4 regions of the Cellulosimicrobium sp. GQ32 genome follow, and region 4 is predicted to be linked to each of the others. Evidence: riboswitches for the same ligand, from Rfam matches in the RefSeq annotation. Region 4 holds a riboswitch; each other region holds the start of a gene.

Evidence for each region. Region 4 has a riboswitch for S-adenosylmethionine ahead of AC6CH9_RS10075 (methylenetetrahydrofolate reductase). Riboswitches for the same ligand answer to the same signal wherever they lie in the genome.
Region 1: linked by a shared signal. The riboswitch ahead of AC6CH9_RS01845 (NADPH-dependent FMN reductase) and the one ahead of AC6CH9_RS10075 (methylenetetrahydrofolate reductase) in region 4 are both predicted to bind S-adenosylmethionine.
Region 2: linked by a shared signal. The riboswitch ahead of AC6CH9_RS01960 (LLM class flavin-dependent oxidoreductase) and the one ahead of AC6CH9_RS10075 (methylenetetrahydrofolate reductase) in region 4 are both predicted to bind S-adenosylmethionine.
Region 3: linked by a shared signal. The riboswitch ahead of AC6CH9_RS02090 (aminotransferase class V-fold PLP-dependent enzyme) and the one ahead of AC6CH9_RS10075 (methylenetetrahydrofolate reductase) in region 4 are both predicted to bind S-adenosylmethionine.

What each region holds. Positions count from the first base shown of each region.
Region 1 is NZ_JCAXEP010000001.1:441,537-449,291, forward strand. Features, by position in the region: gene AC6CH9_RS01835 (copper homeostasis protein CutC) at 224-1,021, opposite strand; gene gdhA (NADP-specific glutamate dehydrogenase) at 1,104-2,441, opposite strand; SAM riboswitch class IV at 2,635-2,768, shown strand; gene AC6CH9_RS01845 (NADPH-dependent FMN reductase) at 2,789-3,388, shown strand; gene AC6CH9_RS01850 (flavin reductase family protein) at 3,385-3,954, shown strand; gene AC6CH9_RS01855 (hypothetical protein) at 4,052-4,456, opposite strand; gene AC6CH9_RS01860 (LLM class flavin-dependent oxidoreductase) at 4,584-5,816, opposite strand; gene AC6CH9_RS01865 (aldo/keto reductase) at 5,813-6,847, opposite strand; gene AC6CH9_RS01870 (Dps family protein) at 7,109-7,594, shown strand; gene AC6CH9_RS01875 (dipeptide ABC transporter ATP-binding protein) at 7,702-7,755, opposite strand, start outside.
Region 2 is NZ_JCAXEP010000001.1:465,966-473,720, forward strand. Features, by position in the region: gene AC6CH9_RS01950 (DUF1684 domain-containing protein) at 1-805, opposite strand, end outside; gene AC6CH9_RS01955 (NtaA/DmoA family FMN-dependent monooxygenase) at 864-2,258, opposite strand; gene AC6CH9_RS01960 (LLM class flavin-dependent oxidoreductase) at 2,278-3,432, opposite strand; SAM riboswitch class IV at 3,790-3,888, opposite strand; gene AC6CH9_RS01965 (TetR/AcrR family transcriptional regulator) at 4,061-4,783, shown strand; gene AC6CH9_RS01970 (MMPL family transporter) at 4,879-7,512, shown strand; gene AC6CH9_RS01975 (endonuclease/exonuclease/phosphatase family protein) at 7,585-7,755, opposite strand, start outside.
Region 3 is NZ_JCAXEP010000001.1:493,659-501,413, forward strand. Features, by position in the region: gene AC6CH9_RS02065 (MaoC family dehydratase) at 1-862, shown strand, start outside; gene AC6CH9_RS02070 (hypothetical protein) at 846-1,292, opposite strand; gene AC6CH9_RS02075 (GNAT family N-acetyltransferase) at 1,464-2,117, opposite strand; gene AC6CH9_RS02080 (CsbD family protein) at 2,210-2,383, shown strand; gene AC6CH9_RS02085 (GNAT family N-acetyltransferase) at 2,467-3,114, opposite strand; gene AC6CH9_RS02090 (aminotransferase class V-fold PLP-dependent enzyme) at 3,229-4,665, opposite strand; SAM riboswitch class IV at 4,701-4,816, opposite strand; gene AC6CH9_RS02095 (rhodanese-like domain-containing protein) at 5,089-5,580, shown strand; gene AC6CH9_RS02100 (O-succinylhomoserine sulfhydrylase) at 5,577-6,827, shown strand; gene AC6CH9_RS02105 (class I SAM-dependent methyltransferase) at 7,018-7,638, shown strand.
Region 4 is NZ_JCAXEP010000005.1:88,179-95,933, reverse strand. Features, by position in the region: gene metE (5-methyltetrahydropteroyltriglutamate--homocysteine S-methyltransferase) at 1-153, opposite strand, end outside; gene AC6CH9_RS10075 (methylenetetrahydrofolate reductase) at 186-1,181, opposite strand; SAM riboswitch class I at 1,345-1,447, opposite strand; gene AC6CH9_RS10070 (sodium/solute symporter) at 1,658-3,184, opposite strand; gene AC6CH9_RS10065 (hypothetical protein) at 3,181-3,723, opposite strand; gene AC6CH9_RS10060 (LytR/AlgR family response regulator transcription factor) at 3,720-4,562, opposite strand; gene AC6CH9_RS10055 (sensor histidine kinase) at 4,559-5,752, opposite strand; gene AC6CH9_RS10050 (ABC transporter substrate-binding protein) at 5,825-6,805, shown strand; gene AC6CH9_RS10045 (siderophore-interacting protein) at 6,885-7,755, shown strand, end outside; gene AC6CH9_RS10040 (hypothetical protein) at 7,664-7,755, opposite strand, start outside.

The DNA of each region.
Region 1 (7,755 bases), on a different contig from region 4:
GTTCGTCGTGCGCCCTGGGGCGTGTGGCAGGAACACTAACTAATCGATGCGAGGTCGCCGGCGAATACGACAGGAAAGTTACCTAACTGAGACATGACCGGTGTCGGCCGTGTCGGGAGAGGGCGACGGCCGGCCCCTGCGTGGCGGGGACCGGCCGGTCAGGCGATGTCGAGACGTGGCGTCGCGAGCGCGTCACGAGCGCACGCGCGCGGAGGGGTCAGCGCTACGGGGCGGCGCGGAGGGCCGCGCTCGCCGCCGCGGCGACCTCGGGGTCCGTGACCTCGTAGCCGGCGTCCCCACCACCGCCGGGACCGGCGTCGTCCGCGACGACGCGCTTCGCGGAGAGGTGCACGGCGTCCACGCCGGCGGCCACGAGCGCGCCGACGTCCCGAGGCTGCACTCCCCCGCCGGCCATGACCTGGACGCGGCCGCCCAGGGGTCCGCGGGCGTGCGCCGACATCGCGCGCAAGCGTTCGACGCCGTCGATGCTGCGGGCTGCTCCACCCGACGTCAGCACGCGCACCACGCCCGCTCCGGCGAGCGCGTCGAGGGCCGCGAGCGGGTCCGCGACGACGTCGACCGCGCGGTGGAACGTCACCTCGCGGCCGTCGGCCGCGTCGACGAGGGCACGCACGGCGGCGACGTCCACGACGCCGTCCGGGGTCAGCGCGCCCACCACGACGCCCGCCGCACCCGCCGCGACCGCGGCCCGGACGTCGCGGACCTGCACGTCGAGGTCGGCGGCCGAGAGGACGAACCCTCCCGGGCGCGGCCGCACCAGGACGTGGACCTCGACGGCAGGCGCACGGCTCGCGGCGTCGGCGGCCGCGACGACGGCCGCCTCCACGAGGCCGGCGCTCGGCGTGAGCCCGCCGGTCGCGCCCAGGCCGACGCACAGCTCGACCCGCCGGGCGCCCACGGAGGCGGCCACCCGGACGCCGTCCGGGTCCTGCACCGCGAGCTCGAGCACGACGTCGCGGCCCGCGCGCACGACGGGGCCCTCGGGGTCGGTGGTCGTCACTGCGTTCTCCCGTCGTCCGGTCCGGCGGCCGTCACGTCGCGCGGCGTGCGCGACGGCGGCCGTCGGCCAGGGTAGACGACGGTCAGATGACGCCGAGCGCGAGGATCGCGTCGGCGACCTTGGTGAAGCCCGCGATGTTGGCGCCGAGCACGTAGTTGCCGGGCGTGCCGTACTCGTCGGCCGTCTCGACGCACCGGTCGTGGATGCCCGCCATGATCTGCGCGAGCCTCTCCTCCGTGTACTCGAACGACCACGAGTCGCGCGACGCGTTCTGCTGCATCTCGAGCGCCGAGGTGGCGACGCCGCCGGCGTTCGCGGCCTTGCCGGGCGCGAACAGCACGCCTGCCTCCTGGAGGAGCGCGACGGCGGAGGGCGTCGTCGGCATGTTGGCGCCCTCGGCGACCGCGACGACGCCGTTCGCGACGAGCTGCTTGGCCGCGCTCTCGTCGAGCTCGTTCTGCGTCGCGCACGGCAGCGCGACGTCGCACGGCACGTCCCAGATGGACCCGTCGGTGACGACGCGGGCCCCGGGCCGGCGCGCGGCGTAGTCGGCGACGCGCCCGCGCTCGACCTCCTTGATCTGGCGCAGGAGCTCGAGGTCCACCCCGGCCTCGTCGACGACGTAGCCGGAGGAGTCGGAGAAGGCGACCACGTTCGCGCCGAGCTGCTGCGCCTTGGCCGTCGCGTAGATCGCGACGTTGCCCGAGCCCGAGACCACGACGCGCCTGCCGTCGAGCTCCTGCCCGCGCGTCTCGAGCATGTTCTGCGCGAAGAGCACGGTGCCGTAGCCGGTCGCCTCGGTGCGCACGAGCGAGCCGCCCCACGAGATCCCCTTGCCCGTGAGGACGCCGGACTCGTAGCGGTTGGTGATCCGCTTGTACTGGCCGAACAGGTAGCCGATCTCGCGGCCGCCCACGCCGATGTCGCCGGCCGGGACGTCGGTGTTCTCGCCGATGTGCCGGTACAGCTCGGTCATGAACGACTGGCAGAACCGCATGACCTCGCCGTCGGAGCGGCCGCGGGGGTCGAAGTCCGACCCACCCTTGCCGCCGCCGATCGGCATGCCGGTCAGCGAGTTCTTGAAGATCTGCTCGAAGCCGAGGAACTTGACGATCCCGAGGTAGACCGACGGGTGGAACCGCAGGCCGCCCTTGTACGGGCCGAGCGCCGAGTTGAACTCGACCCGGAAGCCGCGGTTGATCTGCACGCGGCCCGTGTCGTCCACCCAGGGGACGCGGAAGATGATCTGGCGCTCGGGCTCGCACACACGCTCGAGGACGGCGGCCTCGACGTAGCGCGGGTGCTTGCGCAGCACGGGGCCGAGCGAGTCGAAGACCTCGCGCACGGCCTGGTGGAACTCGGCCTCGCCGGGGTTGCGACGCAGGACCTCGTCGTAGACGGACTGCAGTCGGCTGTCCATGGGCACTCCTCGTCTGGGCGGAAACTCCTGCTGACGGTACGCCTGTGCCAGAAGTTCCCGTACCGGCGTCTCACTCCCTGCGCACCCGAAGACGCCACGCGGCTCCCGCGCGGACGACACAACCGTCCACCCACTGAGAAACCCGATCGATCTGGTGCAGTTTTCGGGGAGCCGTTGCTATACCCGTCCCCAAGGTCACGAGCACCAGCACCAAGCCCCGGCTCGCTGGTCGGCAACCCCCTGTCACGGCGGGGTGCTCCGGGAGATGACCAGGCCGTGCGCGACCGGCCCCGCACCCGCGGGACGGCCGCGCGGCAAGCGTGATCGACGACTACTGCGAGGTACACATGACCCACCGCTCCCTCTCCCCGACGGTCCTCGCCGTCTCCGGCAACCCGCGCCCCGGCTCGCGGACGCTCGGCGCCGCCGAGACCGTGGCGCACCGCGTCGCCACCCTCCTCGGCACGGCCGACGTCTCGACGATCGACCTCGCGGCGTTCGCCACCGAGATCCTCGGCCCCGAGCGCCCCGCGGCGGACGCCGCGCGCGACCGGCTGGCCGCGGCGACCGTCGCCGTCGTGGCGACGCCGGTCTACAAGGCGTCGTACACCGGGCTCCTCAAGGCGTTCCTCGACCTCTACGGCCCGGACGGGCTCGCGGACGTCGTCGTCGTGCCGCTCGTCGTGTCGGGCAACCCCGCCCACGCGCTCGTCGGCGAGGTGCACCTGCGGCCCGTGCTCGTCGAGCTCGGCGCCGTCGTCCCGACCCGCTCCCTCACGGTCACCGAGCCCCAGCTCGCGGACCTGGGCCCTGTCGTGGACGCGTGGCTCGCCCGTGAGGGCGACGCGCTGCGCCGCGCCGCGACGCCGCTCCCCGGGGTGGACGGCGGCGACCCGCCGCACACCGACCAGGCCGTCGCCGACGCGTTCGCGGGGGTGGCCCGATGACCGCCGAGCTCACCCACCTGGAGGCCCTCCTGGCGGAGCAGGACGAGCCACAGCTCTCGCCCGACGAGTACAAGTCCGTGTTCCGCGGCCACCCCGCCGGGGTCGCCGTGATCGCGCTCGAGCACGACGGCCGCCTCGTCGGGTTCACCGCGACGTCCGTCATCTCCGTCTCGGCAGCGCCTCCGCTGCTCGCGTTCTCGCTCGCGTCGACGTCGTCGTCGTGGCCCGCCGTCTCCGCCGCGAGGACCCTCACGGTGAGCTTCCTCGCCGACCACCAGGACGACGTCTCGGCACGCTTCGCCACGAGCGGCATCGACCGGTTCGCCGACGGCGGCTGGTCCCGCCTCGACACCGGCGAGCCCGTGGTCGACGGCGCGCTCTCCTGGGTCCGGGGCCGCGTCGTCCAGCGCACGCCTGTCGGCGACTCCTACCTGGTCTCGCTGCGGGCGCTCTCGTCGAGCGTCGGCGCGGGCGCGGGCCCGCGGCGCGAGGCGGCCGGCACGCCGTCGCCCCTCGTCTACCACGACCGCACCTACCACCGCATCGGGGACCACTCGGCGCTCTGAGCGCAGGCGACAGGCACCACGGGCGAGGGGCCCGACGGCGGAGGCACCGCCGTCGGGCCCCTCGCCCGTCCCGTGCCGCCCCTCACGGGTGGACCGGTCACCAGCTCCAGCCGCGCGCGCTCAGCTCGAGCTCCTCGCGGAACCGCTCGTCGTCGCCCGTGCGGAACCCGGCCCGCAGCGGCGCGTCCTCGACCGAGAGCCCGGTGAGCCGGCACGCCTCGCGCAGCAGCGCGTCGTAGGCGCCCTGGACCGCGAGGTAGTGGTGGGCGCGGGCGAAGACCTCCGGGTCCGCCTCGATGCGCCGCATCTCCGCCGCGAGCTCGCTCAGCCGCACCTGGAGCGCGAGCGTCACGAGCGGGTCGGGGGGCGTCGGGCGGCGGCGCAGCAGGTACGGCCGGCTGGTCGTCCGATGGCTCGGGGGCCGCCCGGCGCGGCGCAGCACCCACCACGCGGCGGCGACCGTGCACGCCGTCGCGCACCAGATCATGAGCAGCCACGACATCGGAGCCGACCTCTGCGCGGGGAGACCCACTGGACTCCTCCAGTCTAGGTCCGCGCACCGCGGCGAGCCATGGCTTTCCCGTCCTGCGGGTCCGGCGCAGCGGGCGCACGGGCGGGTCGGGAGCAGGTCAGAACGGCACGGCGTGGGTGCGCGAGGCGCCGCCGCCGGCACGCGCGACGGGAGCGGTGAGGCCGCGCGCGTCGAGCAGCGGTCGGACGCCCTCCGCGAACCAGTACGCCTCCTCGAGGTGCGGGTAGCCCGAGAGCACGAGCTCGTCGAACCCGGCCGCGCGGTACTCCTCGATCAGGTCGGCGACCTCCTCGTGGCTGCCGACGAGCGCCGTCCCGGCGCCACCGCGCACGAGCCCGACGCCTGCCCACAGCCCGGGGTGTATCTCCAGGTCCCGCGCGCACCGGGTGGCCGCGAGGTCACCGCCACCGTGGAGCGCGACCATGCGCTGCTGCCCCACCGACCCGGACGAGCCCAGGAGCCGCTGGGCTCCCGCGATCTGCTCGGGCGTGAGGTCGTCGAGGAACCGCTGCGCGACGTCCCACGCGTCGGCCGACCGGTCGCGCGTGATGACGTGCAGGCGCACACCGAAGCGGATCGTGCGCCCCTGCGCGGCGGCGAGCTCGCGCACGCGCTCGATCTTCTCGCGCGCCTGCGCGGGCGGCTCGCCCCACGTGAGGTAGACGTCGGCCTGGGCCGCCGCGACGGGCAGCGCCGCCTCCGACGATCCGCCGAAGAAGATCTCGGGGAGCGGGTCCGGCGGCGCGGACGTCCGGGCGTCGGCGATCCGGTAGTGCGTGCCCTCGTACGAGAGCGGCGCGTCGTCCCACACGCCGCGCACGACCTCGAGGAACTCGCGCGTACGGTCGTACCGCTCGTCGTGCTCGAGCCAGTCGCCGAACCTGCGCATCTCGTTCTCGTCGCCGCCCGTGACGACGTTGAGGAGCAGCCGCCCGCCGGACAGACGCTGGAACGTCGCGGCCATCTGCGCCGCGAGCGTCGGCGAGACGAGGCCGGGGCGGAACGCGACGAGGAACTTCAGCCGCTCCGTGCTGCGGATCAGCGCGGACGTGACCAGCCACGCGTCCTCGCACCACGTCCCCGTCGGTGTGAGCACGCCCTCGTAGCCGAGGCGGTCGGCGGCGACCGCGACCTGCTCCAGGTAGTCCAGCGACGGCGCGCGGAACCCGGTCGCCCGGCCGGGCGTGTCCTTCGCGTGCGCGCCGTCGACGATGCCGCGCGCGTCGCCCGAGGTCGGCAGGAACCAGTGCACCGCGAGCGGGCGGCGAGCGCCCTCCTCGTCGGGCGGAGGCGCGGGTGTCGCCGGCACGGCCGCTGCGTCGGCGCTCATCCCGCGAGCAGGTCCGGCTGCGGGTGGCGGACGCCCTGCACGGCCTCGCGCGGGATGGCCGCCCCGATCGCCGCGACGTCGTCCGGGGTGAGCGCGACCGAGGCGGCCGCGACGTTCTGCTCGAGGTACGCGAGGCGCTTGGTGCCGGGGATCGGCACGATGTCGTCACCTTGGGCGAGGAGCCACGCGAGCGCGAGCTGCGCCGTCGTGACGCCGCGCGCGGCGGCGAGCTCCTCGAGCGACCGGACCAGGCCACGGTTGTGCTCGAACGCCTCGCCCGCGTAGCGGGCGTGGGAACGGCGCACGTCGTCCTCGGCGAAGCTGTCCGTCGCGTCGACGGTGCCCGTGAGGATGCCGCGACCGAGCGGCGAGAACGGGACGAACCCGATTCCGAGCTCGCGCAGCGTCGGCAGCACCTCGTCCTCCGGGTCCCGCGTCCACAGCGAGTACTCGCTCTGCACGGCCGTCACCGGGTGGACGGCGTGCGCGCGGCGCACGGTGGCCGCCGACGGCTCCGAGAGCCCGATCGTCCGTACCTTTCCGGCCTCGACCAGCTCGGCGAGCGCCCCGACCGTCTCCTCGATCGGGACCTGCGGGTCGATGCGGTGCAGGTAGTACAGGTCGAGCCGGTCGGTACCGAGGCGGCGCAGGCTCGCGTCGATCGCGGAGCGCACGTACTCGGGGCGCCCGTCGACGCGCCGCCCGTCGGGGTGGCCACCGGCCGGCGGCAGCCCGAACTTCGACGCGAGGACGATCTCGTCCCGGTGAGCGCCCAGCACGCGACCGATGAGCTCCTCGTTGCGCCCGTGGCCATAGACGTCGGCCGTGTCGACGAGCGTGACGCCGAGCTCGAGCGCCCGGCGCAGCACGGCCTCCGCCTCACCGGCGTCCGCAGGCCCGTAGGCGTCCGTGACGGACATGCCGCCGAACCCGAGGGCGGAGACGGTGAGCGCGGCGTCGCCCGTACCGAGCGTGCGCGCGGCCGGGCGTGCGGGGGCGGGAGGAGCGGCGGGGTCACGGTCGTCGGTCATGCCGCCAGCGGACCACCGCGAGCGCCCCCGCGGCAAGAGCGAGGGCCGGTCCTCTCACCTGGCGAGAGAACGTGACGGGTCTCGTCGCGGCGGGTGCCCCCGGCGTGTCACCGCAGGTCAGGCACGCCTGTCCTTGCTGGCGGGGACGCGGAATGGTGCCTACTCTGGAATCGTTCAAGAGAACGAGTCACGAGTCGGCACCGACGGAAGCCGGGTGACCGCCGCACGTTCCGGGAGACCCCCGAGAGAGCGAGGAGCACCATGTCCGCACCCACCATCCACCGCGCCACCGCCCGCTTCGAGGCGTCGGAGGCGCTCCGCTCGCACCTCCAGCGCGTGCTCGTCGCGCTCGTCGACCTGCACGTCCAGGGCAAGCAGGCCCACTGGAACGTCACGGGCCGCGGGTTCCGCGACCTGCACCTCCAGCTCGACGACGTCGTGGACGCCGCGCGCGAGCACAGCGACACCGTCGCCGAGCGCATGCGCGCGCTCCAGGTCGTGCCCGACGGCCGCACCGAGACCGTCGCCACGACGACCGACCTCTCGCCGTACCCGGCGGGCCTCGTCTCCGTCGGCGACACGGTCGACGCCATCGTCGAGCGCCTCGCCCAGACGGTCGAGGTCGTGCGCGAGGTGCACGACGACGTCGACGCCGAGGACCCGACGAGCGCCGACATCCTGCACGAGATCATCGCCGACCTGGAGAAGCAGGCCTGGTTCCTCTCGTCGGAGAACCGCGAGGCCTGACCGGTCCGGCCCCGCGAGGTAGAGCCGCAGGTCGCGAGGTAGAACACCTGGTGCTCTACCTCGCGACCGGCGGTTCTACCTCGTGGAGGCTCGCGCGGCGGCGACGGTCATCGGGCGCTCCCTGCGGTCGTGGACGACGCCCGGGACGCGTCCTGGAGCGC
Region 2 (7,755 bases), on a different contig from region 4:
CGGCGCCCGGCGCCACGTCGGCGTCCACCCACAGGACGCGCCAGGGCGCGACGTCGTCCGCCTCGTCGCTGAACAGCAGCGTCACCGCGCCGCCGGCCTTGCCCGTGAGGTGGAGCGTCGCACGGTGGACGACGCCGTCGCGCTCGACGACGAGGTCGACCTCGCCGACCGTGCTCACGTGGTGCACGAGCCCGGGGCGCGCGGCACCGACGACGACGGGCCGCGGCGCGTCGTACCAGCGCGCCGCCGCGTCCACGACCCAGGCGGGGTCGTACGCGAAGGACGGGACGCCGTCGAACGCGATCCGGGCGGGGGCGAGCGGGTCGCGGAGGCGGACCGCGTACCGGCCCGTGCGGCGCACGACCTCGACGGCGACCTCACGCGTCTCGTCCGGTCCGTCGTGCTCACCGCTCCGCGCGCTCGCCGGACCGGTCCCGGACTCCCGGCCCTCCGGCAGGTACGTCCCCGCGACCGACGACCCGCCCTCGGGGACGACGACCGTCGTGACGGCCACGCCCGCCGTCGTGCGCACGGCGCCGTCCGTGCCCGCGCGGTGGTGCGCGCCGTCGGCGTCGGCCCACCAGAGGCCGGGCACGCCGGGCAGCGCGGCGGGCTCGGTCGGCAGCCAGTGGTAGGCGACGAGGCTCAGCCAGCCGTGCGGCGGGCGCAGCGCCTCCTCCCGCTCGGCGTGCCAGCCGGCCCACGCCGTGGCGTCGGGCGACGGGGTCGACGCGGCGACGACGGGCGTGCCGGTGGTGGGCGCGGTGGCCGCGGCGCCCGTGGCGGTCGGCGTGCTCGTGCTCATGGGTCCTCCGAGGTCGGTGCGGTGCAGGTCTGCGGGACTGGTGCGGGTCGGGCTGCGGTCAGCCGACGAGCTCGGCCGAGGCCGGCTCGGGGTCGGCGACCTCTCGCGCAGTGCTGGGCCGGCCGAGGCCGAGGTGCTCGCGCAGGGTCGTGCCCTCGTACTCCGTGCGGAACGAGCCGCGCTCCTGGAGCAGGGGGACGACCTGGTCGAGCACGTCGTCGAGACCGCCCGGCGTGAGGTGCGGGACGAGGATGAAGCCGTCGGACGCGTCCTCCTGGACGTGGCGGTCGATGTCGTCCGCGACCTGCTGCGGGGTGCCGACGAACCCGCCGCGCGACGTCACCTGGATGACGAGCTCGCGGATCGACCAGCCGTTCGCCTCCGCCTGCTCGCGCCACGCCGCGGCGACCGCCGCCGGGTCCTTCGCGTGCCGCACGCGTCCGCGCGTGATCGACAGGTTGTCCGTGTCGGGCTCGACGTCGGGCAGCGGCCCCTCGGGGTCGTACGCCTCGAGGTCGCGGCCCCAGACCTGCTCGAGGAACGCGATCGCCGTCGGGCCCGAGACCTGCTGGAGCCGGATCTCCCGCGCGCGCTCCTCCGCCTCGGCGGGCGTGTCGCCCAGCACGACGACGGTCGCGGGCAGGATCTTCAGGGAGTCGCGCTCGCGCCCGTGGGCCGCGAGGCGCCCCTTGACGTCCTCGTAGAACGCGCGACCGGCGTCGAACGTCGAGTGCGCGGAGAACACGACGTCGGCGGTCCGGGCGGCGAAGTCCCGGCCGTCGGCGGAGTCGCCGGCCTGGAACAGGACGGGGTGGCCCTGCGGCCCGCGCGGCGTCTCGAACAGCCCGACGACGTCCGCGTACGACCCGTGGTGAGCGACCGGCCGCACCGACCCGGGGCGCAGGAACTCGCCCGCGATCCGGTCGGCCAGCACCGCGTCGTCGTCCCACGAGTCCCACAGGGCGCGCGCGACCTCGACGACCTCGGCCGCCCGCGCGTAACGCTCCGGGTACGGGAGGTAGCCGCCGCGGCGGAAGTTGGCGCCCGTGAAGGCGTCGGGGCTCGTCACGAGGTTCCACGCCGCGCGGCCCTCGGAGAGCAGGTCGAGCGTCGCGAACTGCTTCGCGAGCTCCCACGGCTCGTTGAACGTCGTGTTGATCGTGCCCGCGAGGCCGAGGCGGTCCGTGACGGCCGCGAGCGCGGCGAGGACGGGCAAGGTGTCGGGTCGACCCACGACGTCGAGGTCGTGGATGCGGCCCTTGTGCTCGCGCAGGCGCAGGCCCTCGGCGAGGAAGAAGAAGTCGAGCTTCGCGTCCTCGGCGCGGCGGGCGAGGTGCTCGAACGAGGCGAAGTCGATCTGGCTGCGCGAGCGGGGGTCGCTCCAGACGGTGGTGTTGTTGACGCCCGGGAAGTGGGCGCCGAGGTGGATCTGCTTGCGGGGGCGCGTGCTCATGTCGTCGTTCCGTCCGGGTTCAGGCGATCGCCGCGTAGCGGTTGGCGGGGAGCGGGAGGCCGAGCGTGTCGCGCAGCGTCGTCCCGGGGTAGGCCGTGCGGAACAGGCCGGCCCCCTGGAGGAGCGGCACGACGCCGTCGACGATCGCGTCGAGGTCGGTGCTCAGGGACGACGGCCGCAGGAGGAACCCGTCGGCTGCGCCGTCGTGCGCCCACTCCTCGACCGTGACGGCGAGGTCGCGCGCCGTGCCGACGTGCGTGAGCGAGTCGGTGTCCCACGAGACGCCCTCGAGGTCCTCGAGCAGGTCGAGGCGGGCCTGGGCGCTCGCGCGGGTGTCGCCGATGACGACGTAGGCGTCGACGAGGACCCGGAGCGTGTCGGGGTCGCGCCCGGCGTCCGCGGCGGCGTCGCGCACCTGCGTCCGCAGGGCGACGGCCTCGTCGCGGGTCGCGGCGCGAACCCGGACGACGTCGGCCCGGCGGGCCGCGAGGTCGAGCGAGGCGGGCGTGTCCGCGCGGACGACGACGGGCGGCTGGCCCTGTGGTGGCCGCGGCGTGATGGACGGCCCCTTGACGGCGAACCGGATGCCCTCGTGGTCGACGTAGTGGAGCTTCTCGCGGTCCACGAACCGGCCCGTCGCGACGTCGCGGATCTCGGCGTCGTCCTCCCACGAGTCCCACAGGCGCGTGACGACCTCCACGGCCTCGTCCGCCTCGGCGACGGCGTCGCGCTCGTCCTGCGCGCCCTTGCGACCGAACGCGGCGGCCTCGGCCGGCGTCGTCGACCACCCGACCTGCCACCCCGCGCGCCCGGAGCTCACGTGGTCGATCGTCGCGATCGCCTTGGACACGTGGAACGGCTCGGTGTGCGTGGTCGTCACGGTCGGGACGAGACCGATGCCCGCACTGCGGGGCGCGAGGCGGGACGCGACGAGCGCGGCGTCGAGCCGGCCCCGCACGGACCCGTTGCGGCCGGGCTGGAGCGTGAACGCGTCGTCGAGCGAGACGAGGTCGAGCAGGCCGCGCTGGGCGGTGGCGACGAGCTCGACGAGGCGCTTGGCGTCGAAGAGCCGCTGGGCCTGGGAGCCCACGGTCCGCCAGGCGGCGGGGTGCGCGCCGGCGTCGGTGAGGTCGACACCGAGGTGGAGGGTACGGGCGGGGCGGGGGTCGGACATCGCGAGGATCCGTTCTCAGTTGAGCCGACGGCGCGCTCAGGGCGCGGCGGGGTGCCGGAAGGTGGGCAGGGCGGTCCGGCCGCGCGCGGCGGCAGGACGGGGCTGGGGAAGCCGGGAGGGACCCGGACCGCGCGCGGGGTGGCGCGGGGTGTCAGAGGCGGGTCGTCGTCAGCGACAACAGGCGACGCGCGCGGGACCCGCGGTCCCGAGGGCGCGGGCGCCAGGGCGGCCCGCGAGCGGACAGGGGCACGTCGACGCGTGCGCGGCGCTCACCGCGGTGCTCGACATTCGCCGGTCCATCGTCCGTCTCCTTCGTGCCCGTCGCCGGGCTCCGCGTCGTTGCCCCGTGCCGCGCGGTGTCCGCGCGACGCAGGGCCTGGTCCTCACCCGGGGCACCCCACCGCGCGGGAGGGTTGCCGTCCGACGAGCCGGGGCTTGGCGTCGGAGCTCATGACCATGTCCTGTGACCGGGGTACGTCGACCTCGGTTGCGCGGGAACTTACGAGCGCCCACCGCGGGGTGTCAACGCACCGAGGAGACCTTCCCACATACTGGACTTGATCGGTCAACTTTCAGTCGTCCGGGGCGCTGTTTGCACTGAGTGCATCGATGCACTTAGTGTCAAGAGGTGCCTCATCTCTCCGCGCCCGAGCCGGCGGACGCGCCCGTGACCGACCCGACCCCGGGCTCACCGACGGGCTCTGCGGCAAGCTTCCCGACCAGCCCCGCGACCGATCGCCGCGCCGCGCTGCGCGCGCGGCACCGCCGCGCGATCGTCGATGCCGCCGCGTCGCTCATGGAGGAGAACGGGGGCGCCCGGTTCACGGTCGACGAGCTGGCCGCACGGGCCGACGTCGCGCGGCGCACGATCTTCAACCACTTCGCGTCGCTCGACGACGTGGTGGTCGAGGTGTGCGAGGACGTGCTGGGCACGGTGGTCGAGGCGCTCGGGGCGAGCGCGGCCGACCCCGGTACCGACCGCACGACCCCGCTCGACGACGTCACCGCGGCGCTCCGCAGCACCGACCTCGTCGGCCCCATGGCCTACCTCACGCGCGCCCTCGGCGGCACCGCGACCGAGCCCACCCCGCGCGTCACGACGATGGTCGTGCGCACGTTCACCCACCTCGCCGAGCGCCTGGTCGCCGAGACCACGCGGCGGCACCCCGACGTCGACCCGCTCGAGATCGAGATGCTCGTCGGCGCGCTCATGGCCGGGGTCCTGGTGATCCAGCGACGCTGGTGGGCCGCGACCGGCGCCGCCGACGACGACGCCTCGCGCCGCGTGTGGGCCGACCTCCTCGACCGCCTCGTCGACCGCGTGCGCGCGGGCTGGGCGAGCCCCGCCTGACGCTGCCACCCCGCCCGGCCACCCGGCCGTCGGCACCGACCACCCCACCCGGACCGCCTCCCGGACCACCCCGGACTCCCACCCGAAGGATCCTCATGGCTGAACTCCTCTACCGCCTCGGGCGCGCGTGCGCGCGCCGCGCGCGGACCGTCCTCGCCGCGTGGCTCGCGGTGCTCGTGCTGGCCGGGGCGGCTTTCGTCGCGTTCGGCGGCACGCTCGCGAGCAGCTTCTCCATCCCCGGCACGCCGACCGCCGAGGTCACCGAGCGCCTCCAGACGGCGCTCCCGGAGGCCTCGGGCGGGAGCGGCACCATCGTCTTCGCCACGGAGGACGGCTCCGCGTTCACGCCCGAGCAGGAGGCGGCGATCTCCGACCGGCTCGCCGCGGCCGAGGAGGTCGACGGCGTCGAGACGGCCGTCGACCCGTTCGCGACGCAGACCGAGCTCGCGGACCAGCGCCAGCAGGTCGAGGACGGCCGGACCCAGATCGAGGCCGGGCGCGCGCAGATCGAGGACGGACGCACGCAGCTCGCCGCGGGCCAGGAGCAGCTCGACGCCGCGCGGGCCCAGCTCGACGAGGGCCAGACCCAGCTCGACGCGGCACGCGCGCAGGCGCAGGCCGCGGGCGCGCTCGACCAGGTCGCACCGCAGCTCGACGCCCAGCAGGCGGAGCTCGACGCCGGGCGTGCCGAGCTCGACGCCCAGGCCGCGGCGCTGGACAAGCAGGTGACCGCGCTGGAGGACCAGAGCACGACGCTCGAGGAGCAGTCCGCCCAGCTCGAGGCCTCCGCGCCGTTGCTCGAGATGGCGTCGGAGATCCGCATGGTCTCCGAGGACGGGAGCGCCGCCGTCGCGAGCGTCGCGTTCACCGAGCCGAACATGAGCATCGAGCAGCAGACCAAGGACGACCTCGTCGCGGTCTTCACCGACGACCCGGTCGAGGGCGTCCAGACGGACTTCTCGTCCGACATCACGCAGGGCGTCCCCCAGGTCTTCGGCGTGGGCGAGGCGATCGGCCTCGTCGTCGCGGCGATCGTGCTGGTCGTCATGCTCGGCACGCTCGTCGGCGCCGGGCTGCCGATCCTCACCGCGCTCATCGGGGTCGGGATCGGCGCGCTCGCCGCGATGTCGCTCTCCGGCGTCGTCGAGATGTCGTCGGTGACCCCCGTGCTCGGCCTCATGCTCGGGCTCGCGGTCGGGATCGACTACTCGCTGTTCATCGTCAACCGGCACCGCCGCCAGCTCAAGCAGGGTGACGACGTGCAGGAGTCGATCGCGCTCGCGAACGGCACGTCGGGCAACGCCGTCGTGTTCGCCGGCGCCACGGTGCTCATCGCGCTCCTCGCGCTCAACGTCACCGGCATCCCGTTCCTCGGCCTCATGGGGACCGTCGGCGCGCTGTGCGTCGCGATCGCCGTGCTCATCGCCGTCACCCTCACGCCCGCCCTGCTGAGCATGATCGGGACGCGCATCCTCAGCCGTCGCGAGCGCGCCGCGCTCGCCGGGACCGAGGCCGCCGAGGCCTCGGGCGGGACGGGCGCCACGACCGACACCGCGACGTCGGGCCCGGTCGCCCCGGACGGGACGAAGCCCGTGCGTCCCATGTCGACGCTGCGCGCGGTGGGCACGGCGACCCTCGCCGTCGTGGCGCTCGGGGTGATCGCGCTCCCCGCGCTGGACCTGCGGACCAACCTGCCCGACGGGTCGTCGGAGGCGCACGACTCCACGCAGTACCGCGCGTACTCGACGATCGCCGAGCAGTTCGGCGAGGGCACGAACGGCCCGCTGCTCGTCGTCGCCGACCTCCCGGGCGAGCCCACCGAGGCCGAGGCGCTGGAGTACCAGGTGAACGTCGCAGAGGAGCTCGGCGCGCTCGACGACGTCGTCGCGGTCGCCCCGATCGGGACGTCCGAGGACCGTACGGTCGCGGCGTTCCAGGTCATCCCGGCCGAGGGCCCGACGAGCGAGTCGACCGAAGAGCTCGTGCACGCGCTGCGCGCCCTCGAACCGCTCGACGGCGAGGTCACGCTCGGCGTCGCCGGCTCGGCCAGCGGCAACATCGACATCTCCGACAAGCTCGCGCAGGCGCTGCCGATCTACCTCGCGGTCGTCGTCGGGCTGTCGCTCGTCATCCTCGTCCTCGTGTTCCGGTCGGTCTTCGTGCCAGTCGTCGCGACGCTCGGGTTCATCCTGTCGTACTTCGCCGCGCTCGGCGGGGTCGTCGCGATCTACCAGTGGGGCTGGCTCTCGGGGGTGTTCGGCGTCGAGACGCCGGGCCCGATCCTCAACTTCCTGCCCACGATCCTCGTCGGCATCCTGTTCGGCCTCGCGATGGACTACCAGCTCTTCCTCGGCTCGGGGATGCGCGAGGCGTACGCGCACGGCGCCCCCGCGCGCGTCGCGATCGTGCAGGGCGTCCGAGCGGGCCGGGCCGTGGTGACCGCCGCGGCGATCATCATGATCTCCGTCTTCGGCGGGTTCGTCTTCTCGCACAGCGCGATGATCCGGCCCATCGGGTTCGCGCTCGCGTTCGGCGTGCTGGTCGACGCGTTCGTCGTGCGCATGCTGCTCGTCCCGGCGCTCATGCACCTCGTGGGCGACAAGGCGTGGTGGCTCCCCCGCTGGCTCGACCGCGTCCTGCCCGACGTCGACGTCGAGGGCGCCGCCCTCGAGCGCCGCCACCCGCACCACGAGACCCCCGTCGATTCCCCGGAGCCCGCGCGCGGCTGACCCCGCCCGGTGCCGAACCCGGGGTTCCGCGTCACCAACTCTGGTCGGTGGCGCGGAACCCCGGGTTCGGCGTCAGGGGCGGGGCACGTGGACCGTCGCGACGATCGTGCGGTGGTCGCTGCCGGGCACGGGCAGGGAGTCGACGTCGGTCACGACGTTCTCCCGGTCCGTCACCACGTGGTCGAGGTTCAGGACCGGCGGGACGGTGCCCGGGCGCGGCGACCACGACAGGTCGAGCCCGCC
Region 3 (7,755 bases), on a different contig from region 4:
GGGCGGCGCCGCGCACCTCGCGCGGTACGCGCGCCTCGTGGGCGAGGCCCCGTCGGAGGTGCTGCCCGCCGGGTACCTGCACGTGCTCGGCTTCCCGCTCGCGACGGCCGTCATGGTCCGGACCGACTTCCCGCTGCCGCTGCTCGGCATGGTGCACCTCGCGAACTCGGTGTCCGTGCTGCGTCCGGTGCGGCTCGGAGACACGCTCGAGGTGCGCGCCTGGGCCGAGCGGCTGCGTCCGCACCGGCGCGGGGTCCAGGTGGACCTGGTCACGGAGGTCGCCGTCGAGCGCACCGACGAGGAGCGCGCGTCCGGGAGCGGCCTGTCGGCGACGACGCTCGCCTACCGGGGCGTCTCGACGTACCTCGCGAAGGGCGTCACGCTCCCGGGAGACCCGGCGGAGGAGGACGCCACGGCAGCGTCGGGCACGGAGGCGTTCGTCGCCCCGCTCCCGACGGCGCGCTGGGCGCTCGGCCCGACGACCGGTCGCGCGTACGCGGCCGTCTCCGGCGACCGGAACCCCATCCACACGTCGGGGCTCGGCGCCAAGGCGTTCGGGTTCCCGCGCGCCATCGCGCACGGGATGTACACGGCCGCGCGGGCACTCGCCGAGGCGGGGCCACGACGCGGCGACACGTACGACTGGACCGTCACGTTCGCGAAGCCGGTCCTGCTGCCGAGCACGGTCGACGTGGCGCTGCGGCCCGCGGGCGACGTTCCTGCCGCGGCGCGGGACGCCGTCGGGCAGGTCGCCCCGGCCGAGCCCGACGGCGCGGGCGACCCGACGACCGGCGTCGTCTACCAGGCGTGGGACGGCAAGGGCCGGTTGCACCTCTCGGGTCGGGTCACGCCTCGCTCCTGACGAGTCGCGTCGCCGCCCGGGCCGACCGGCGCGCCTGCCGGACGGCCCGGGCGTGGTCACGCACGTCGCGCCCGAGCGCGGCGCACACCGACGTGACGTCGACGGCGGCCGCGAACAGCAACCCGAGAACGGCTGCGGCCCAGTACGGGCTCGCGACGGGAAGCAGCATCGTGATCCACGCGACGGCACCGAGGCACGTGGCACCACCGACGGCACACGTCCCGACGAGCACCCATCGGGCGACACCGGCGCTCGTCAGCACAGCGCCCAGCACGACCTGCGCGAGCCCGAGCCCGCCGACGGCCATGACGATGCAGAGCACGCCGTCGTACGTCGTCCTGCCCCAGGCCCAGTCGAAGAAGGCGACCAGGAAGAGCGTGGCGAAGCTGAATCCCGTGCACACGAGCACGGCAAGCCCGAGAAACGTCACGACGAGTCCGGCGCGATGAACCGTGCGTGGAGCAGGAGGCATGTCCACAGGCACTCGGGGAGCACGCGGCCGCTCCCTCTTCTGCCAGTCCCAGACGGGCTCGGGCGGTTCGTGGTGCATGGCGTGCGGCCCCCTTCGTCGACGCCCCCGACGCTCGGGGCGTGTCGCACGCTAGCGGCGCACGGCCCTCCCCGAACCGTCGTCCACAGGCTCCGTCGGCGTGGAGCCCACGAGCGCGTCGAGGCGCGCGAGCAGGCCGTCGCGGACGGTCGGCCACTCGTCGAGCAGGATCGAGAAGTAGGCGGTGTCCTGGCGCGACCCGTCGGGTGCGACGCGGTGGCTGCGCAGCACGCCCTCGGGCACCGCGCCCAGGCGCCGGATCGCGCCGATGGAGCGGCTGTTGCGGGCGTCCGCCCGCAGCGCGACGCGCGCGACGCCGAGGTCCTCGAACGCGTGCCGCAGCAGCAGGTACTTGCACGCCGGGTTCGTGACGCCGCCCCACCACTCGCGCGCGTAGAACGTCGAGCCGAGCTCGATCCTGCCCTGCGAGGGCACCCACTCGTAGAGCGACGTCGAGCCGCGGACGGCCTCCGCGCCGTCGGACGCGTCACCGGACCCCGCGCCGACGACGGCGAACGCGAGCCGACCGGGGGCGGCGACGGCGTCGCGGACGTAGCCGGTCATCGCGTCCGTCCCGGCGGGGACCCGGCTCGACATGCCGGCCCAGATGCCGTCGTCGACGAGCGCGCCGAGCGCGGGGGCGTGGCTCTCGTCGAGCGGGACGAGGCGGACGCCGAAGCCTTCGAGGGTGGTGTCGTGCTGCACCCGCACATCCCACCACACGCCGGGTGCCCGACCGCGTGCGAGTGACCCGGGCCGTGCCTACGGTCGAGCACGTACCGACGAGAGGAGCACTCATGGGACTCGGAGACAAGGCCAAGCACGCCGCCGAGGAGGCGGGTGGCAAGCTCAAGGAAGGCGCGGGCAAGCTCACGGACAACGAGCGGCTCGAGGCCGAGGGCAAGAAGGACCAGGCCAAGGCCGACGTGAAGCAGGCGGGCGACGACGTCAAGGACGCGTTCGACCGCTAGTCACCGCCCCTCATCTGCTCGCGAGGGCTCCGCTGCGGCGGGGCCCTCGCGGCATTCCCGCGGTCTGCTCGCGGACGGCCCGGTCAGGACGCCGCGAGCGGCAGGTCCACCCGCGGCAGCGGTGGCGCCAGCACGGGCACGACGCGCGGGGCGTTGATCCGCTCCAGCAGCCCGACCTCGACGGTGGGCCACTCGGGCGCGAGGATCGAGAACATCACGGAGTCGGCCCGCGTCCCGTCGGGCGCGGTGCGGTGGCCGCGCATGACGCCCTCCTCGTGCGCCCCGAGCCGGCGCATGGCCCCGAGCGAGCGCGTGTTGCGCGTGTCGACACGGAACCCGACGCGGTGCACGTCCCACGTCTCGAACGCGTGCCGCAGCAGCAGCCACTTGGTCACGGGGTTGACGAGGCTCCCCCACGTGGAGCGGGCGTAGAACGTCCGGCCGACCTCGACCCGGCGGTCGACGAGCGACAGGTCGCGGAACGCCGTGCTGCCGAGCACGTCGCCCGGAGCCCCGTCGGGTCCGGCGGCGCGCACGACGAAGCCCGTCAGGTCGGGGGCGGCGCGCGTCGCGGCCACCAGCTCGGCCATCCCCGCGACCCCGAAGGGCATGGGGATGCTCATGCCTGACCACATCGCCTCGTCGACGAGGCCGGCCAGTGTCTCAGCGTGCTCCAGGGCCAACGGCTCCAGGCGGAATCCGTGCCCCGAGAGGACGACGTCGTGCAGCACAGCGCATATCAGAGCACACGCGGACGACGCCGCCAAGAGGGTTCGGCGACGCGGTGGACAACGCTCGTCGACGGCCCGGTGAACGGCTGCCCGGGACGTCCCGGCGGGACCCGCTCAGACGGCGGGGCCGCACCCCGCGGCGTCGGCGAGGAAGCCCGCCGCGGCGGTCGCGAAGAGGCCCTCGAGGCCCGAGCCGGCGGGGACCGGGCGCGGGTCGTCGGCCACGGCCCAGCAGCCGTCGACGACCTCGTAACGCGTCGCGGGGCCCTGCTCCACGTACGACCGCACGGCGTCGACGAGCCGGACGACGTCCGCGCCCGTCGTCCCGACGCCGACGGACGCGCGGATCGCACCCGCGTCGTACCCGAGGCGCGCGAGCAGCGGGTGGGCGCAGAACCGGCCGTCGCGCACCCCGATCCCGTGCTCGGCGGAGAGGTACGCGGCGACGAGGCCCGGGTCGTGACCGTCGACGGAGAACGTGACGACCCCGACCGGGTCGACCGCGTCCTCCCAGACCCGCACGACCCGGATGCCCGGGACCGCCTCCAGCCCGGCGACGAGCGCCGCGCGCAGCGTCGCCTCGTGCGCGTGGAGGTCGGCCGGGTCGAGCGCGGCGAGCGCGTCGCACGCCGCCGCGAGCGCCGCGGCACCCACGACGTTGGGCGACCCGGCCTCGTGGCGCGCGGGCGCCGTCTGCCACTGCGTGCCGGTGACGGCGACCTGGCGCACCGCGCCGCCGCCGGCGAGGTACGGCGTGCCCGCGTCGAGCCAGTCGCGACGGCCCACGAGCGCGCCCGCGCCGAACGGCGCGTACGTCTTGTGGCCGGAGAACGCGACGTAGTCGACGCCGGTGGCGGCGAGCGAGAAACCGCGGTGCGGGACGAGCTGCGCACCGTCGAGGACGACGCGTGCCCCGGCGTCGTGCGCGATCCGCACGACGTCCGCGACGGGCAGCGACTCGCCCGTGACGTTCGACGCGCCGGTCACGGCGACCAGGGCGTATGGGAAGCGCGCGAGCTCGGTGCGCAGGCCGGACAGCGTCTCCGCGACGGACGCGCCGCCGGCGAGGACCGTCGCGCCGCCCGCACGCTGCCACGGCAGCAGGTTCGCGTGGTGCTCGACGTCGAGGACGAGCACGCGCCCGGGAGTCCCGTCCGCGTTCGCCGGGACGCAGCCCGCGAGCAGGTTGAGCGAGTCGGTGGTGTTGCGCGTGACGACCGTGACGTCGTCCTCGCGGGCGCCGACGAACGCGCCGATCGTGCGTCGCGACGCCTCGTAGAGCGCCGTGGAGACCTGCGAGAGGTAGCCCGCACCGCGGTGCACGCTCGCGTAGAGCGGCAGCACCTCGGTCACGCGGTCCGCGACCGAGCGCAGCGCCGGGGCCGAGGCCGCGACGTCGAGGTTCGCGTAGGGGACGCTACGGCCGTCGACGAGCGGGACGAGCGTGTCCGCGCCCACGACGGGCAGCAGGGCGGGCGCGTCGGCGACCGCCGCGAGGTCGGGGGCTTCCGAGACCTCGGTCGGACACGAGACGTCGGCGAGAGCAGTCATGGCACAGTCCTCCGAGGGCGGTCCGGGGACGGTGATCCCCGCGCTTGCCGCGCGCCGGTCGGCGTACGGCCTGGTCGTCACCCGGGGCACCCCGCCGCGAGAGGAGGGTTGCCGGCCAGCAAACCGGGGTTTCACGCTGGCACTCATGACCTGCGTCCCAGGATGTGCGCGCGGGACGTGCCGTGTCAACCGGTGGTCAGGGCGTCTCGGATGGCGGGACGGGATCCCCGGGCAGGTCGGCAGCGCCTCGCGAGGCCGCTCGGCGAGACGAGCGCTCCGCGCGTCGGACGGGTGGCGTACGATCCCGAGCAACCATCCGGAGCGGCCGAGTGACGTGGCACGTCGACGCCGCAGCAACCCCCCGGTCCGTCGCGAGACGGCCGGGCGCAGGGTGCTACTGCCACGATCGATGGAGGAGGACTCATGAGCGACCAGTCCCAGCAGCAGTCGGCATCCCGGCCGGCGCCGCCCGACGCGCGACCCGCCGTCGGCTACGCCGGCGACCTCACCCCCCAGCAGGCGTGGGACCTGCTCGCGAACGACGAGCGCGCCGTGCTCGTGGACGTCCGCACCGAGGGCGAGTGGCGCACCATCGGCGTGCCCGACGCCTCGGACCTCGCCCGCGACGTCGTGTTCGACGAGTGGGTGACCCCGGCCGGGCCCAACCCGCGCTTCCTGGACCAGCTCGTCGAGGCCGGGCTCACCCCCGGCGACGAGCGCCCCGTCGTCTTCCTGTGCCGCTCGGGCCAGCGCTCGATCGGCGCCGCGCGCGCGGCCACGGCCGCCGGGCTCGGGCCGTCGTACAACGTGCTCGAGGGCTTCGAGGGCGCCCAGGGATTCTCGGGCCTGCGCGACGTCGAGGGCTGGAAGGTCCGCGGCCTGCCCACCACGACCTACGACGAGGCCGCCCGGTGAGCGCCGCGCTGCCCGGGAGCGTGCCCGGCGGCTCCGGCCGCAAGCCCCTGCCCGCGAGCGCGCGCCCCGCGACGCTCGCCGTGCGCGGCGGCCACCACCGCACGGAGTTCCAGGAGACGTCCGAGGCGCTGTTCCTCACGCAGGGCTACACGTACGACCGCGCCGCCGACGCCGAGGCCGCGTTCAAGGGCGAGCTCGACCGGTTCGTCTACTCGCGCTACGGCAACCCGACGGTGCACGCGTTCGAGGAGCGCCTGCGCCTGCTGGAGGGCGCGGAGGCGTGCTACGCGACGGCGTCCGGCATGTCCGCGGTGTTCACGTCGCTCGCCGCGCTCGTGGGCTCCGGGTCCCGGATCGTCGCGGCGCGCGCGCTGTTCGGGTCGAGCATCGTCATCTTCGACGAGATCTTCGCCAAGTGGGGCGTGCGGACGGACTACGTCGACGGGCACGTGCTCTCCCAGTGGGAGGAGGCGCTCTCGACGCCCGCGGACGTCGTGTTCTTCGAGACGCCGTCCAACCCCATGCAGGACATCGTCGACGCGCGGCGCGTCAGCGAGCTCGCGCACGCCGCGGGCGCGGTGGTCGTGCTCGACAACGTCTTCGCGACGCCGCTGCTGCAGAAGCCGCTCGAGCTCGGCGCGGACGTCGTCGTGTACTCGGCGACCAAGCACATCGACGGCCAGGGCCGCGTGCTCGGCGGCGCGATCCTCGGGAGCGAGGAGTACGTCACCGGGCCCGTGCAGACGTTCATCCGCAACACGGGGCCGTCGCTCTCGGCGTTCAACGCGTGGGTCCTGCTCAAGGGCCTCGAGACGCTGCCCGTGCGCGTCGCCGCGCAGAACGCCGCCGCGGCGCAGGTCGCCGAGGCGCTCGAGCAGCTCCCCGGCATCGGCCGTGTGCGGTACCCGTTCCTCGCGTCGCACCCGCAGCGCGAGCTCGCGCAGTCGCAGCAGAGCGGCGGCGGGACGGTCGTGACGTTCGACCTCGCCGTCCCCGAGGGCACCGACCCCGAGACGGCGAAGAAGCGCGCGTTCACGTTCCTCGACGCGCTCCAGGTCGTCGACATCTCCAACAACCTCGGGGACGCCAAGTCGCTCGTCACCCACCCGGCCACCACGACGCATCGCAAGCTCGGCCCCGAGGGCCGCGCCGCCGTCGGGATCGCGGAGACGACCGTGCGCCTGTCCGTGGGCCTCGAGGACCCGCTCGACGTCATCGAGGACGTGGAGCAGGCGCTGAACGCCTGACCCCTTCCCGCCGAACATGCGGTGGTGGCCCGTCCCGGCGTCGGGACGGGCCACGACCACGTAGTCAGCGGGCAGCGGGCAGCGGGCAGCGGGCAGCGGGCAGCGGGCAGCGGGCAGCGGGTGCATCGTCGACTCTGGACGCTCGGCAAAGGCGTGGACCGGCTGCGCCGACCCTTCGTAGCGTCGGAGGGTGCCCGACGCGATCTTCGACGACCCCCGCCTCGCCGCTCTCTACGACCCTCTCGACCCCGACCGCAGCGACCTCGACGCCTACGTCGCGATCGTCGACGAGCTCCGTGCGCGCCGTGTGCTCGACGTCGGGTGCGGCACCGGGACGTTCGCGTGCCTCTTGGCGCAGCGCGGGCTCGACGTGGTCGGCGTGGACCCGGCGGGCGCGTCGCTCGACGTCGCCCGCACGAAGCCGGGCGCCGAGCGCGTGCGCTGGCTGCACGGCGACGCGACGGCGCTCCCCCCGCTCCAGGTCGACCTCGCGACGATGACGGCGAACGTCGCGCAGGTGTTCCTCACCGACGACGTGTGGACCGCGACGCTGCGGGGCGTCCACGACGTGCTCGTGCCGGGCGGATGGCTGGTGCTCGAGACCCGTGTCCCCGCCCGCCGGGCCTGGGAGGGGTGGGTCCGCGAGGCGACGACCACGCGCGTGGAGGTGTCCGACGTCGGCCCGGTCGAGTCGTGGACCGACCTCACCGACGTGTCGCTCCCCTTCGTGTCCTTCCACGACACGACCGTGCTGCCTGACGGCACCACGCTCCACTCCGACTCGACGCTGCGCTTCCGGGAGCGCGACTAGGTCGAGACGTCGCTCGTGGCGTGCGGGTTCGAGGTCGTGGACGTCCGGGACGCGCCCGACCGTCCGGGTCGCGAGTGGGTCTTCGTCGCACGGCGCGGCTGAGCGCGCGAAGCGCTC
Region 4 (7,755 bases):
GGCCTCGAGCTCGTCGGTGCTCGTGCGCCCGGCCCAGAACGCCTCGACGGCCTTCTTGAGCTCGCGACGGCGCCCGATGCGCGGGTAGCCGAGCACGGTGCCGGCGGGAAAGCCGGCCTGAATCTGGGTAGGGGAGGGTACGGAAGTGGCCATGATCGAAACCTCTTGCTGGTCCGGAGGACCGGTCAGACGGGCGTGCCGTGCGTGGCGGTGCTCGTCGTGGGCAGGGAGGTGCCGGTGACCCACGGCCCGCTGGCCAGGTCCGGGACGAGCGGGGCGGCGGCAGCGCTGGCGCTGCTTCCCGTCCCGGCCGACCCGCCGCCGAGGTGGACACCCTCGAGCAGGTCAAGAGCGGCGCGGTGCTTGTTGAACGTGTACACGTGCAGACCGGGCGTGCCCGCGTCGAGGACGCGCTGCGCGAGGTCCACGGTGTACGCGATCCCGTAGGCGTGCTGCGCCTCCGGGTCGGGGAGGGCGTCCAGCGCGTCCAGCAGGTGCTGGGGCGCGCGCACGCCCGTGAGCTCCTCGACGCGACGGAGCCGCGCAGGCTCCGTCGTGGGCAGCAGCCCGGCGAGGATGGGGATCGTCACGCCGGCCGCGCGGGCCTCGGCGACGAAGTCGGTGTACGACGACGCGTCGTAGAAGAGCTGCGTGATCGCGAAGCTCGCGCCGGCCTGCTGCTTCTGCCACAGGCGGCGCACCTCCTGGGTGCGCGTGGTGCCGGCGGCGGGGTTGCCGTCGCAGAACGTCGCGACGGCGATCGTCAGCGGCCGGGCCGCGCCGCGCAGCGCGACGGCCGGGTCGGACGCGCAGCGCGACGCCTCGACCTCGCGCAGCAGGGCGACGAGCTCGGTCGACGACCGGACGCCGTCCGGCGCGGGCTGCCAGTCCGGCTGATCGCGCGGCGGGTCGCCCCGCAGCGCGAGGAAGCTCCGCACGCCCTCGTCGAGGAAGTCGGTGATGACCGACTCCACGTCCTCGCGCGACGCCCCGACGCACGTGAGGTGCGCGATCGGCAGCACGGGCGTGCCCTGGAGCAGGCGCCCCACGACCTGGCGCGCGGTCGCGCGGTCGGTCCCGGCGGCGCCGTACGTCACGGACACGAAGTCGGGGTGCGTCGCGACGAGGCGCCGCGCCGTCTCCCAGAACTTGGGCGCCGCATCCGGGCGCCGCGGGGGCATGAGCTCGAACGAGACCGTGGGGCGTGCGGCCCCACCGTGGGCCTGCCCGACGGCGTCCGCGACGCTCACGACGTCGCCCCGGACGGGGTGCGTGCGTGCGCGACCGCCGTCGGGCACGTGCTGCCCGGACGGTGCGCGAAGGGTGCCTCTGAGACCATTAGTCGCTCCATCGACCCTGGCGTTAGCACCTTTGTCCTCGGGAGGCTTCCGTCGGCGGGTTGCTGCGGTGTCGTCGAGCCAGGACTCTCGACCGCTCTGGATGGTTGGCACGATCCTACGACCCATCCGACATGCGGTCGAGCGTGCCCGTCAGGTGAGACGCCCGGGAGGTGGGGGGTGTCTCGCCGGTGGCCCCCGGGGGTGCGTCGCGACCCTTCGACCGAAGCCGAGCACGGGGCCCGCCGTGTCCGCGACTCCGACCCGCCCGACCGGTGGCTCGCGCTGTGGGACGGCGGCCACGCCGCCTCGCACCGTCGTCAGCGGCGTCGGAGCTCCGGGACGTGCAGGCGCCGCAGGAACCGGTCGGTGCGCAGCGGCGGGCCGTGGCGGTCGAGGAGCGACACGACGACGACGGTCGCCGTCGCGAGCGGGATGGTCCAGGCCGCGGGCTGGGCGAGCAGGGCGCGCACGACGCCGGGAAGGCCGTCCGCCGTCGCGCCTGACGAGCCCGTCCCGTAGCCCGCCGCCACGAGCGCGGACGAGGCGAGCAGCGCCGTCGCGCACAGGACGGAGCCCACGACCATGCCCGCCACCGCGCCGCGCGCGGTGAGGCGGCGCCACCACACGCCGAGCAGGATCACGGGCGACAGCGCGGAGGCGGCGAAGACGAACACCGTCCCGACGCTCGTCACGAGCCCCTGCGGGATGGTGACGAGCGCGAACGCGAGCGGGATGAGCGTGCACGCGACGGCCGACCACCGGAACGACCGGACGGTCCCGCCGAACAGGTCCTGGCTCACGACGCCCGCCAGCGCGACCACGAGCCCCGACGACGTCCCGAGGAACGCCGCGAACGCCCCGGCGACGACGAGCGCGGCGAGGAGCTCGCCGCCGAGTCCGGGCACGAGGCGGGTCGGCAGGGTGAGGACCACGGTGTCCGCGACCCCGGGCTCCGCGAGGTCGGGCGCGACGACCCGCGCCACGAGCCCGAGCGTGCTCGACACCATGTAGAACACGCTGATCATGACGAGCACGACGACGGTCGTGCGGCGGGCCGAGCCGCCGTCGGGCGAGGTGTAGAAGCGCACGAGGACGTGCGGCAGGCCGGTCGTGCCGAGCAGGAGGGCGAGCAGGAGCGAGACGGTCGCGTACGCGTCGAGGCCGCCCGGCCCGGCCTCGTGGGGGAACACTGCGGCGGGGTCGAACGTGACGACGGCACCGCCGGGCTCGAACGCCCCGCCGAGCGCCATGAGCACGAAGACGAGCGGCACCGCGAGGGCGGTGAGCTTGACCCAGAACTGGAACGCCTGGACGAACGTGATGGAGCGCATGCCGCCCGCGGCGACCACGGCGCTCACGACGACCGCGATCCCGACCGAGCCGACCCACGGCGGGACGGGCGCGACGCTCGTGATGACGAGCGCCGCGCCGTGGAGCTGCGGCACCACGTAGAGCCACCCGATGACGAGCACGAGGACGCTCGTGACGCGGCGCGCGACGACGGAGTCGAGCCGGGCGTGGACGAAGTCGGGGATGGTGTACGCGCCGCTGCGCCGCAGGGGGCCCGCGACGAACAGCAGGACGAGCAGGTAGCCCGCCGCGTACCCCACGGGGAACCAGAACGCCTCCGCGCCGGACAGCAGCACGAGGCCGGAGAGCCCGAGGAACGTGCCCGCGGACAGGTACTCGCCGCTGATCGCCGACGCGTTCCAGACCGGCCGCACGGTGCGCGACGCGACGAAGAAGTCGCTCGTGGTGCGCGAGATCCGCAGGCCGTAGAACCCGATGAGCCCGGTCGCGAGCAGGAGCAGCGCGATCGCGACGAGGGGCAGCGCGCTGGTCACGGCCCACCGCCGTCGTCGGGGCCGGGCTCGTCGGTCGCGCCCGCGCCCTCGGCGAGCGCGCGGTACCGGCGCTCGTTGCGCGCCGCTGCGACCGCGAAGACGACCGCGAACGCGACGATCACCGGGTAGAAGCCGTACGCGTGCACGAGCCATGGCAGCGGCACGCCGAGCAGCACGACGTCGTCCAGGGCGGGCACGCCGCTCATCGTCACCGTGAGCAGCGTGACGACGGCGAGGAACGACACCACGCACGCCAGCCCGAGCCGGAGCTGGGCCCGCACGAGCCCGCGCGTGTAGTGGGCCGCGTCGTCCTCCGGCTCCTCGGGGCGATCTCGCGAGGTGTCCGACGGCGGCCCGCCGCTCGGGGCGACGGCGGCACCACCGGTGTCGGGCCGCGCGTCCGTCGACCGGACGCGCACGCGCCCCGGTCCGAGCGCTGCGTCCGCGGCCGAGTGCTGCGTCCCTGGACGCAGCGCTGGAGCGGGAACGCACCCGTCGCCGGACGAGGTCGGGTCCGACGAGGGTGCCGGGTCGCTCACGACGGACCCCGGTGGGGGCCGAGCAGCGCCTCGCGCACCGCCGGGACCATGCGGCGGCTCACCGGGACCTCGTGGCCCGCGACGACGAGCGCGGGCTGCGCGCCCCCGAACCGCGCCGCGGTCACGGCCGCGCGGTCCACGAGGTACGACCGGTGGACGCGCAGGAACCCGGCCGGGGCCCACCGCTCCTCCAGGTCGGACAACGGCTCGCGCACGAGGAACTGCTCGGTGTCCGTCACGAGGCGCGAGTAGTCGCCCTGGGCCTGGACCCACCGGACGGCGCTGCGCCGGACGAGGCGCGTCGTCGTCCCGACGGTCACGACGAGCGTCTCGTCCTCCGGCGCCTCGGGGCCCGGCCGGGAGGAGGCGTCCGTCGGGGCCCCGCCCGTCGGCGGTGTCGACGCGCCGTCCGGTACGGCGCCGGGAGCGCCGCCCCGCCCGGCGCGGTCCGCGACGCGCTCCACGACACGGTCGACAGCACGCGCCAGGCGCTCGCGGCGCACGGGCTTGAGCACGTAGTCGACCGCCTCGACGTCGAACGCCTCGAGTGCGCGGGCCTCGTCGGCGGTGACGAAGACGACGGCGGGCCGGTCGGCAAAGCGCGAGAGCGCGCGCGCGAGGTCGAGGCCGGTGAGGCCGGGCATGTGGATGTCGAGGAACGCCGCGTCGACCGTGCGCGAGGAGAGCTCGCGCAGCGCCTCCGAGCCGGTCGCGACCCCGAGCACGGTCCGCACGCGCGGGTCGCGCCGCAGCAGGGCGACGAGCTCGTCGAGCACGGGCCGCTCGTCGTCGGCGACGAGCACGTCGAGCCCGACGTCGGCCGGGTCCTCCTCGGTCACGGCACGCTCACCTCCGTCTCGTGCAGCGGCTGCGACCGTGGGACGCGCAGGCGCACGAGCGTGCCCGAGCCGGGCGCGGTCTCGATGTCGAGCGCGTGGTCGTCGCCGTAGAGCTGGCGCACGCGGGTGTCGACGTTGCGCAGGCCCACGTGCGTCGTGTCGCGCGACGTGAGGAGCTCGCGCACGACGGCCGGGTCCATGCCGACGCCGTCGTCCTCGACCGTGATCTCCGTCTGGGTGCCCTCGTCGCGCGCCGTGATGACGATCGTCCCGCCGTGCTCGCGCGGCTCCAGGCCGTGGCGCACCGCGTTCTCGACGAGGGGCTGCACGGAGAGGAAGGGGATGACGGCCGTCAGCGACTCCGGCGCGATCTGCAGGGTGACGGCGAGGCGCTCGCCGAACCGGGCGCGCTCGAGCTCGACGTACGAGTGGATCGAGCGCAGCTCGTCGGCGAGGGTCGTGAAGTCGCCGCGCCCCCGGAACGAGTAGCGCGTGAAGTCGGCGAAGTCGAGCACGAGGTCGCGCGCCCGCTCGGGGTCCGTGCTGATGAACGACGCGATGGCGCCGAGCGCGTTGTAGACGAAGTGCGGGCTGATCTGGGCGCGCAGCGCGCGCAGCTCGGCCCGCGCGAGCGCGGTGCGCGACGCCTCCAGCTCGCTGAGCTCGAGCTGCGCCGAGCACCACTGCGCGACCTCGCCCGTCGCGCGCACGAGCGGCGGGCGGACCGTGCCCGCGAACGCGACGACGACGCCCGCGACACGACCGCCCGCGACGACCGGGGCCCCGACGGCGTCCGCGACGTCGCCACCCTCGTGCCCGGTGGCCGCGCTCTCGACGTGCCGCCGACCGGTGGCGAGCACCCGCTCGGCGACCCGGCGCGCGTCGGGCTCGAGGGTCGTGCTGCCGTCGAGCGCGACCGCGCCCTCGGCGGTGACCACCGCGAGCGCGTCCGCGCCGAGGAGCTGGCGCAGCGAACGGGCAGCCCGGCCGACGTCGTCGCCGTCGAGCCCGCCCCGCAGGTGCGTCGCGGCGCGCGACGCGAGGTGCAGGGTCCGGAACGTGGCGCGGTCCGAGTCGCTCCCGAGCTCGCGCGACCCGCGCGCGAGCCGCCAGGCGAGCACGAGCCCGAGGGTGAGCAGCACGCCCACGACGAGACCGGCGACGGCGCCGGCGAACACGGGCCCGGACATGCAGCGATCGTAACCAGCGTCACGTCGTCCTCCACCTTCGCCGCCAGGTAAGGTGAGGCAAACCTACTCGTGATGAAGGAAGCCCCTGTGCCGATCTCCCGGACCGCATCGTCCAGCCTCCGCGTGCGCCGCGGCGCCCTCGCTGGTGCGCTCGTGCTCGCCTCCGCCCTGCTCGCCGCCTGCTCGTCCGGGCCGGCTGAGCCGGCGCCGACCGCGACGGCGGACGCCGCCGCCGCGGGGTACGCCGTCGAGCACGCGCGGGGGACCGCCGAGCTCGACGCGGCGCCGCAGCGCGTCGTCACGCTCGAGCCCGTCGAGACGGACACCGCGGTCGCGCTGGGCGTCGTCCCGGTCGGCGCGGCCGTGCTGAGCGTCGAGGCCGGCGTGCCGGCGTACCTCGGGGAGGACGCGCAGGCGATCGAGGTCGTGGGCACGGTGCCCGAGCCGAGCCTCGAGGCCATCGCCGCCCTCGAGCCGGACCTCATCCTCGGCACGGAGTCGCGCCACGCCGACCTGTACGACCAGCTCGCGGGGATCGCGCCGACCGTCTTTATTGCGACGCAGACCGACCCCTGGCAGGAGAACGTGCTGCTCGTGGGTCGCGCGCTCGGCCGTGAGACCGACGCGCAGGCACTGCTGGACGCCTACGACGAGCGGTGCGCCCAGCTCCAGGAGGACTACGACGTCACCGGGACGGCGCAGCTCCTGCGCCCTCGCGACGGCATCGTGTCCGCCTACGGCCCGCGGTCGTTCGCGGGCAGCACGCTCGAGTGCGTCGGGTTCACGACGCCGGAGCAGGACTGGGGCGAGGACATCTCGGTCGACCTGTCGCCCGAGCGCGTGACCGAGGCTGCCGCCGACCTCGTCCTCGTCTCGGCCGCCGACCCCGCCGACGCGTCCGCGGTCCCCGCGGAGATCCCGCTCAACGCCGCGTCGTTCCCCGACGTGCGCGTCGTCGACCAGTCGTACTGGATCAGCGGCGTCGGGCCGCTCGGCGGGCAGGCCGTGCTCGACGACGTCGAGCAGTTCCTCCAGGACCGTGCCGGGTCCTGACCGTCCGGCCGGGCGCTCGGCCACGGTCGGGAGCGCGGCCGGGAGTGCGGCCGGGTGCCGGTTCCACCGGTCGCCCAACGTGCTCTTCCCGACGACGGTCGCGCGCGTGCACGACGTCGGCCCGCGCCTCGTGCGCGTGACCCTCGCCGGCCCGGACCTGGCGGGGTGCGCCGACGTCGGGCTCGACCAGCGCGTGAAGATCCTGCTCCCCGGCCCGGGGGCGGACGAGCTCGCCCGGCGTGCGGGGCTCGCGGTCGAGAGCGCGTGGCGGCGCGAGTGGTCCGCGCTCGACGACGACGTGCGGCCGGTGATGCGTTCGTACACGCCCGTGGCTGTGCGGCCGGAGGCCGCCGAGGTCGACCTCGACCTGTACCTGCACGAGCCCGCGGGCCCGGCGAGCGCCTGGGCGCGGCGGGCAACGGTCGGGGACCGCGTCCTGCTGTCCGCGCCGCATGCGCGGTTCGGCGTCACCGACCACGGCACGCAGTGGGACCCGGGGCCCGCCCTCGGGCACGTGCTCCTCGTCGCCGACGAGACCTCCGCGCCCGCGGTGCGCGGGATCCTCGCGAACCTGCGCCCCGACGTCCGGGTGCACGTGCTCGTGGAGGCCGACGACCCGGCGGACGCGCCGGTCGGGGACGTGCCCGGGACCGTGCGCGTCGAGCACGTGCCCCGCGCACGACGCCGCGGTGCCGAGCGGGCGGTGCTGGGCGCCGTCCGCGGCTGGGTCGCGGAGCACGGCCGGTCCGCGGCCTCTGCGGGCGACGGCTTCTACGCGTGGTGCGCGACGGAGAGCGCCACGGTCGCGCGTGCACGCTCAGGGCTACTGGCACGACCGCGCCCGACCGGACGCGACGGTCAGACGAGGAACGCGACCATGACGACGAACGCGACCAGGAAGAACAGCAGCACCCCGAGCCCGACGAGCAGGCCCAGCGCGACCGGGTGCG